DNA from 2 places in the Mesorhizobium sp. M0047 genome. Region 1 is predicted to be linked to the other one. Evidence: predicted binding sites of a transcription regulator. Region 1 holds the regulator's gene; the other holds the start of a gene.
The links. Region 1 encodes PhoB, which activates phosphate uptake and scavenging genes when phosphate is short. Its sites were predicted from a motif close to TGTCATNNANCTGTCAT; they were not measured.
Positions count from the first base shown of each region.

Region 2: a site for PhoB is predicted at 1,945-1,961, ahead of NKJ89_RS08500 (DUF1045 domain-containing protein). Genes of this name have one in related genera too.

Region 1 covers NZ_JAMYUW010000019.1:58,877-62,287, forward strand. The annotation lists gene eglC (endo-1,3-1,4-beta-glycanase EglC) at 1-1,216, opposite strand, end outside; gene phoB (phosphate regulon transcriptional regulator PhoB) at 1,749-2,438, opposite strand; gene phoU (phosphate signaling complex protein PhoU) at 2,458-3,165, opposite strand; gene pstB (phosphate ABC transporter ATP-binding protein PstB) at 3,191-3,411, opposite strand, start outside.
Region 2 covers NZ_JAMYUW010000007.1:9,848-13,258, forward strand. The annotation lists gene iolE (myo-inosose-2 dehydratase) at 1-759, shown strand, start outside; gene NKJ89_RS08490 (DUF3329 domain-containing protein) at 818-1,030, shown strand; gene iolB (5-deoxy-glucuronate isomerase) at 1,036-1,848, shown strand; gene NKJ89_RS08500 (DUF1045 domain-containing protein) at 2,000-2,707, shown strand; gene NKJ89_RS08505 (alpha-D-ribose 1-methylphosphonate 5-triphosphate diphosphatase) at 2,755-3,411, shown strand, end outside.

The DNA.
Region 1 (3,411 bases):
CATAGGTCCAGACAAGCTCATCCTTTGTCCAGAGCAGGCCATAGGTGTGGAAACCGTCAGTGTCCGCAACGTTCACGGTGGACGAAACCTTCGTGTGCTCTCCCGTCTCATTGGTGTGCGCTGTCATGAAAAGCGTGTTCGGATCCTGACCGCGCGTTTCGACGACGTCCAGCTCCGGCGGCCACGATCCGTCTTCCGGAAGCAGCCAGAAGGCCGGCCAGGCTCCGGCCGTTTCGGGCAGGTCCGCCCGCATTTCGAAATAGCCGTAGGTTTGCGCGAAGGTGTCGTGGGTCGTCAGTATCCCCGATGTGTATTCGTAGTTGTTGATCAGAGGCTTGATGTCCTCCGGCGCCTGCGCGGCGGTGATGGTGAGCACGCCGTTTTCAACGCTGAACGGGTGGACGGAACTCGTCGGCCCGTAATTGGCGTCGATATACCATTGCAACTCACCATTGCTGCTCAATGTGCTGCCGTTCGGCGCGCCCCACGAGAAATTGGAATTCCAGGTGCCGTCCTGCCCGTCCCGAAGGCTCAGCGTGTTGAATTCGTCGGCGAAGGACAGCGTCATTCCGGACTTGTCTATCGGCAGTTCGAACTGGGCGGACTGCAACTTGTCGATGGTCGTATTCTTGAACACCAGGATCTCGTCAGATCCGAGGTTCAGCATCACGTTCGATTCCACCTGAACCATCTGCGAACGGACGGCATCGAACGAAGTGAAGTCATAGCCGTTAAGGCGCACCACATCGGTCGCACCGAAATCGAAGATAAGATCGCTCCCATTTCCTTTGGAGATGGCGAAAGTGTCGGCGCCGTCACCGCCGATCAGGACATCATTTCCCTTGCCGCCATCCAGCGTCTGATGACCCGACCCGCCCTTGATGATGTTGTCCAACGCATTTCCGAACGCATATCGATTGGCGCCGGTAACGACCAGGTTCTCGAAATTGTCGGGGAGCTTGTAGCTCATCCAGGTGTCGATCGTGTCGATCCCGGCCCCGGGATCTTCGACCGCCTTATTGTTGGTGGAATAGAGGTGATAGTAGTCATCGCCGGCGCCACCGTACATCGTGACATTGACGCCGGTGTCTCCCCAGAAGGAGTCGTTGCCTGAGGTGCCGTGCAGTTCGGCCCCGGCTCCGGTTGCCGAGAACCAATGACTGGACGCGCCGGTGTAGGGAAGAGGAATACCTTTGGCGTTTAAGACCGTGCTCATCAGAAATCCTTCCTCTTAGTGTCCGACCTGGTCAAGTCATTCGGCGCAGGGTCCGGCGACCGCTTTCAAAGCAACGTTGCAACGAACGAGATCGTTCCCGCGGAATCGTCATCCGATCCAAGATCGTATTGGCTATTCGGAGCACATACAATCAATAAAGAAGAGGGAAACTCGCTCTTAGTCGGATGCAATTTTTAATAAAATTGCGCATTTATGCGAAACCACGTCCTCTAGTGGGCACATAGCCATATTAGTTCGAATTGTTTCTTGAGGCGCGCGACTTTGATCGGAGGTCTGCGGGCAAGATAGCAATGTGACCAACTAAAGTGTCACGGGCCGTGCCTGCGGCCAGCCTGGCAGAAAAGCGAATTGGGAGATCGGAGGGCAATCGCCAGCCAGTCAAGGTACGCGCCGAGCCCACGACCGCGAAGGGCAGTTTAGACTTCGATCCTGCCTGCTTGAATGTCTGCCATCGCGTGGCCATTGGCGACCACCTGCTGATCGAATTTGAACCTTGGTTCCGATCTATCGGCTAATCTTCCCTGATAGCGTACCCTGCACCCCGAATGGTGCGGATCACGTCGGGCATGCGGCCGTTGTTGACGGCCTTGCGCAGCCGCCCGACATGCACGTCTACCGTGCGTTCGTCGATGTAGATCGTTTCGCCCCAGACGTTGTCGAGCAGCTGGCTGCGCGAGAACACGCGGCCGGGATGGCGCATCATGAATTCGAGCAGGCGGAATTCGGTCGGCCCGAGCCGGATCTCGCTCTTCTTGCGATAGACCCGGTGCGATTCTCGATCGAGCACGATGTCGCCGACCTTCAGCACGCTGGACAGCAGTTCCGGCTTGGCACGGCGCAGCAGCGCCTTGACCCTGGCCATGAACTCCGGTGTCGAAAACGGCTTGACCAGATAATCGTCGGCGCCGGTCGAGAGGCCCCGCACGCGATCGCTCTCCTCGCCGCGCGCGGTCAGCATGATGATCGGCAGCCGCTCGGTCTCGGGACGCATTCGCAGGCGCCGGCAGAGTTCGATGCCGGAAACCGCCGGCACCATCCAGTCGAGCACCAGAAGGTCAGGCACGTTCTCCTGCAGCCGGATCTCGGCCTCGTCGCCGCGCGTCACGACCTCGACCTGATAGCCCTCGGACTCCAGATTGTAACGGAGCAGCACGCCTAGCGGCTCCTCGTCCTCCACCACCATGATGCGTGGCGCGATCATCGGCTGGTTACCTCTGTCGTCATGCCGCGGGCGCGGACATTGTCGTCTCGTCCTGTTTCGGACGATTGGCCGGCAGCTGCGTGCCGGTCAAAACATAATAGGCATTTTCCGCGATGTTGGTGACATGGTCGCCGATGCGCTCGAGGTTCTTGGCGCAGAACAAAAGATGCGTGCACGCGGTGATGTTGCGCGGGTCTTCCATCATATAGGTGAGAAGCTCGCGGAACACGGAGGTGTATTTGACGTCGATGCGTTCGTCGTCGGCACGCAGTTTCGCCAGCGCGGCGGCGTCACGCGCCGCATATTCCTCGATGACGCCCTGCACCTGGATCAGCACCAGTTGTGCCATTCCATCGATCGAGTGCGAAAGGTCGCGCGGCGTGACGCTGAGGCCGACAGTGCCGACACGCTTGGCGATGTTCTTGGCAAGGTCGCCGATGCGTTCGAGATCGCCGGCCATGCGGATAGAACCGACGACATGGCGCAGATCATCGGCCATCGGCTGCCGCTTGGCGATCAGCGTGATGGCGCGGTCGTCGAGCTCGCGCTGGCGCGCGTCCATGATCGCATCATCGGAGACGACGCGCTGTGCCAAGGCGTTGTCGGAATTCAAGAGCGCCTTGGTCGCACCGCCGACCATCGAGCTGGCGAGATCGCCCATGTCGCTGATGAGCTTGCTGATCTGACCGAGATCCTCGTCGAAAGAAGCGACTGTATGTTCGCTCATGATCCTGTTCCTCGTATGCCTGAGCTCAGCCGAAGCGGCCGGTGATGTAGTCCTGCGTGCGCTTCTCGCGGGGCGACGTGAATATCCTCTCCGTGCGGTCGAACTCGACCAGCTCGCCCAGATACATGAAGGCCGTCTGCTTCGATACGCGCGCCGCCTGCTGCATGTTGTGGGTGACGATGACGATCGTGTAATCGGCTTGCAACTCGTCGATGAGCTCCTCGATCTTGGCGGTCGACAGCGGGT
Region 2 (3,411 bases), on a different contig from region 1:
ATGCTGCCGATCCTCAAGGCGGCCGACGTGACGCTGTGCGGCGGCTGGTTCTCCGGCACGCTGGTCGACGGGGAGATGGCCGACAACAAGGATCGCATCCAGCCGATGATCGACCTGTTCAAGGCCGTGAACGGGCCTTGCATCGTCTATGGCGAGGTCGGCCGCTCGATCCAGGGCGACCGTTCGAAGCCGCTGGCAACCAAGCCGAAGCTGTCGGACGACGAGATGAAGGCCTATGCGAAGCGCCTCACCGAATTCGGCGAATGGTGCGCCGAGCAAGGCATGCCGCTGTCCTATCATCACCACATGGCGGCGGTGGTCGAGACCGAGCCGGAGCTCGACGCGTTCATGCGCTATTCGGGCGATGGCATTCCATTGCTGCTCGATGCCGGCCATCTGGCATTCGCCGGCGGCGACGTGCTGCGCGCCATCGACAACCATCACAAGCGCATCAGCCATGTGCATGTGAAGGACGTGCGCATGGGCGTGATCGAGAAACTCGACCGCACGAAACAGTCCTTCCTCGACGCGGTGGCGCTGGGTGCCTTCACGGTACCGGGCGACGGCTCGCTGGATTTCGGCGCCATCGTGCAGCGCTTTGCCGACCATGGCTATGAGGGCTGGTTCGTGGTCGAGGCCGAGCAGGATCCGAAGAAGAACCCGCCGCTCAGGATGGCGCAGGTCGGCTACAAGGAATTGATGCGCGTCATGACCGCCGCCGGCTACACGGTCGAAACGCAAGGCTTTCCAAATGTCTGATCAAGGGAGGCCTGATGCGATGGGTTCCCGGCAAAGCCGATTGCTGTAGATTGGCCCGATGAAAGATTACGAACACCCCTTCTTCCGGCCTTTGTGGCGGCGTGTCGCCGTCGTCGCGGTCTGCGTCATCTGGTCGATCATCGAGTTCGCCACCGGCACGCCGTTCTGGGGCGTCATCGCGCTTGGTTTCGCCGGCTACGCCGTCTGGCAGTTTTTTTACCTCTACACGCCCGCGGACGAGGGCAAGGCCGAGGCCGAACCGAAGGAGTGACAGGGATGTCGAAGCTGCTGGTGAAGGCCGACAAGGGCCATGGCCGCGTCGCCCATGTGACGCCGGAGAACGCAAGCTGGAGCTATGTCGGTTTCGACCTGCATCGGCTGCGGCCCGGCGAGAGCGCTTCCGGAAAAACCGATGATCGCGAAGTCTGCCTGGTGTTCGTCACCGGCAAGGGCAAGGCGAGAGGCGGCGGCAAGGATCTCGGCCTGCTTGGCGAGCGCATGTCGCCCTTCGAGGGCAAGCCGTGGTCGGTCTATGTGCCTGAGGGATCCGACTGGTCGGTGACGGCGGACACCGAGCTGGAACTCGCCGTCTGCTCGGCGCCGGGCCTTGGCGGCGGCCTGCCGGTTCGCGTCATCGCGCCGAACGATCTCGGCCAGGAGGTGCGCGGCAAGGGCACCAACACGCGCTACGTCACCAACATATTGCCGGAGGGCAAGCCGGCCGATTCGCTGCTGGTGGTCGAGGTCATCACGCCCGGCGGCCATACGTCGAGCTATCCGCCGCACAAGCATGACCAGGACAATCTGCCTGAGGAATCCTATCTCGAGGAAACCTACTATCACCGCCTCAACCCGCCGCAGGGCTTTGCCTTTCAGCGCGTCTATACCGACGCCGACAAGCACGGCCATCGCGCGCTCGACGAAGCGATGGCGATCGAGGATGGCGATGTCGTGCTGGTGCCCAAGGGCTATCATCCCTGCGCCGCCTGCCACGGCTACGACCTCTATTATCTCAACGTGATGGCCGGACCGAAGCGGACGTGGAAATTCCACAATGCGCCTGAGCACGAATGGCTGATGAAGGCCTGATCGATCGTCTCTTCCGGGTAAAGCTGTTGGTCCAACCCGGAAAAAACGTCGGCTAAGGACCGGAAGGCTCGATTTGCCTTCGAAAACCCGTCAAAGCTTCGTCAATCCGTCATGGAAATCACCTATGGCAAGGGGCTGACGAGGACTCCTGATGCGCTACGCCCTCTATTTCACCCCACGGCAGGACGAGCCGCTGGCGCGGATCGCCGCCGACTGGCTTGGCCGCGACCCGTTTGGCGGCGCGACAAGGCCGGCCGAGGCAGTGGCCGACCTATCGGCGGCGGAAGTTGCTTTCCACACAGCTTCGGCGCGCCGCTATGGTTTTCACGCGACGCTGAAAGCCCCTTTCCGCCTGGCCGCCAGCGAAATCGAAGCGTCGCTGCGCGCCGCACTCGACCATTTCGCCGAGGCGACGCCGGCGGTGACCATCCCGCGTCTCGTCGTCAGCCAGATCGACGGCTTCTTCGCACTGGTGCCGGAAGGCCCGCTGCCGGTGCTCAACCGCTTCGCCGATGACGTGGTGCTCGGCTTCGACCGGTTTCGTGCGCCGTTGACCGAGGCGGAAATCGAGCGGCGCAGCCCGGATTCGCTGAAGCCGGCCGAGTTCCGCAATCTCTGCCAATGGGGCTATCCCTATGTCTTCGAAACCTTTCGCTTCCACATGACGCTGTCCGGCCGGGCGGGGTCACAGGAAAGCCCTCGTTTGCGCGCAGCAATCGACAGTCTGTTTGCGCAGGTGCTGCAACAGCCGCTGCTGGTGGATGCGCTGACGTTGTTCGTCGAAACCGAACCGGGTGCACCGTTCATGGTGCTTTCGCATCATGCGCTCGGGCGCCGCCCGGCCAGAAAAACTGCCTGACACCCAGCCGGAATAACCCCAGCCGGAATAACCAAGGACTGCCTGAAATGACCGCCGAGACTGTTCTCCACAACGCCCGCATCGTGCTTGCCGACGAGATCGTCGAAGGTTCGCTGGTGCTGCGCGACGGCCTTATCGCCGGCATCGACGTCGGCACCAGCCAAACCAGTGGGAGCATGGCCGGCGAGGATATGGGCGGCGACTACATCATTCCCGGGCTGGTCGAGCTTCACACCGACCATCTCGAAGGCCACTACGCGCCGCGGCCCAAGGTGCGCTGGAATCCGATCGCCGCCGTGCTCGCCCATGACGCGCAAGTGGCGACCGCCGGCATCACCACCGTGCTCGACGCCTTGCGCGTCGGCATGGACGAGGACGCCGACCTGACATCCGCCGATATCCGCAAGCTGGCCGATGCGATCGAGGACAGTGTGCAGCAGGACCGTCTGCGGGCCGACCATTTCATCCATCTGCGCTGCGAGGTTTCGGCGCCGGACTGCCTCAAGGCGTTTGCCAATTTCGACGGCGACGAACGGGTGAAGCTGGCATCGCTGATGGACCATGCGCCTGGCCAGCGCCAGTTCGTCAATCTCGAGACCTATGCCTATTATTACCAGCGCAAGCTGAAGCTGACCGATCGCGACTTCAAACTGTTCTGCGAAAAACGCATGGCGGAATCGGCGCGCAATTCGGTACCGAACCGG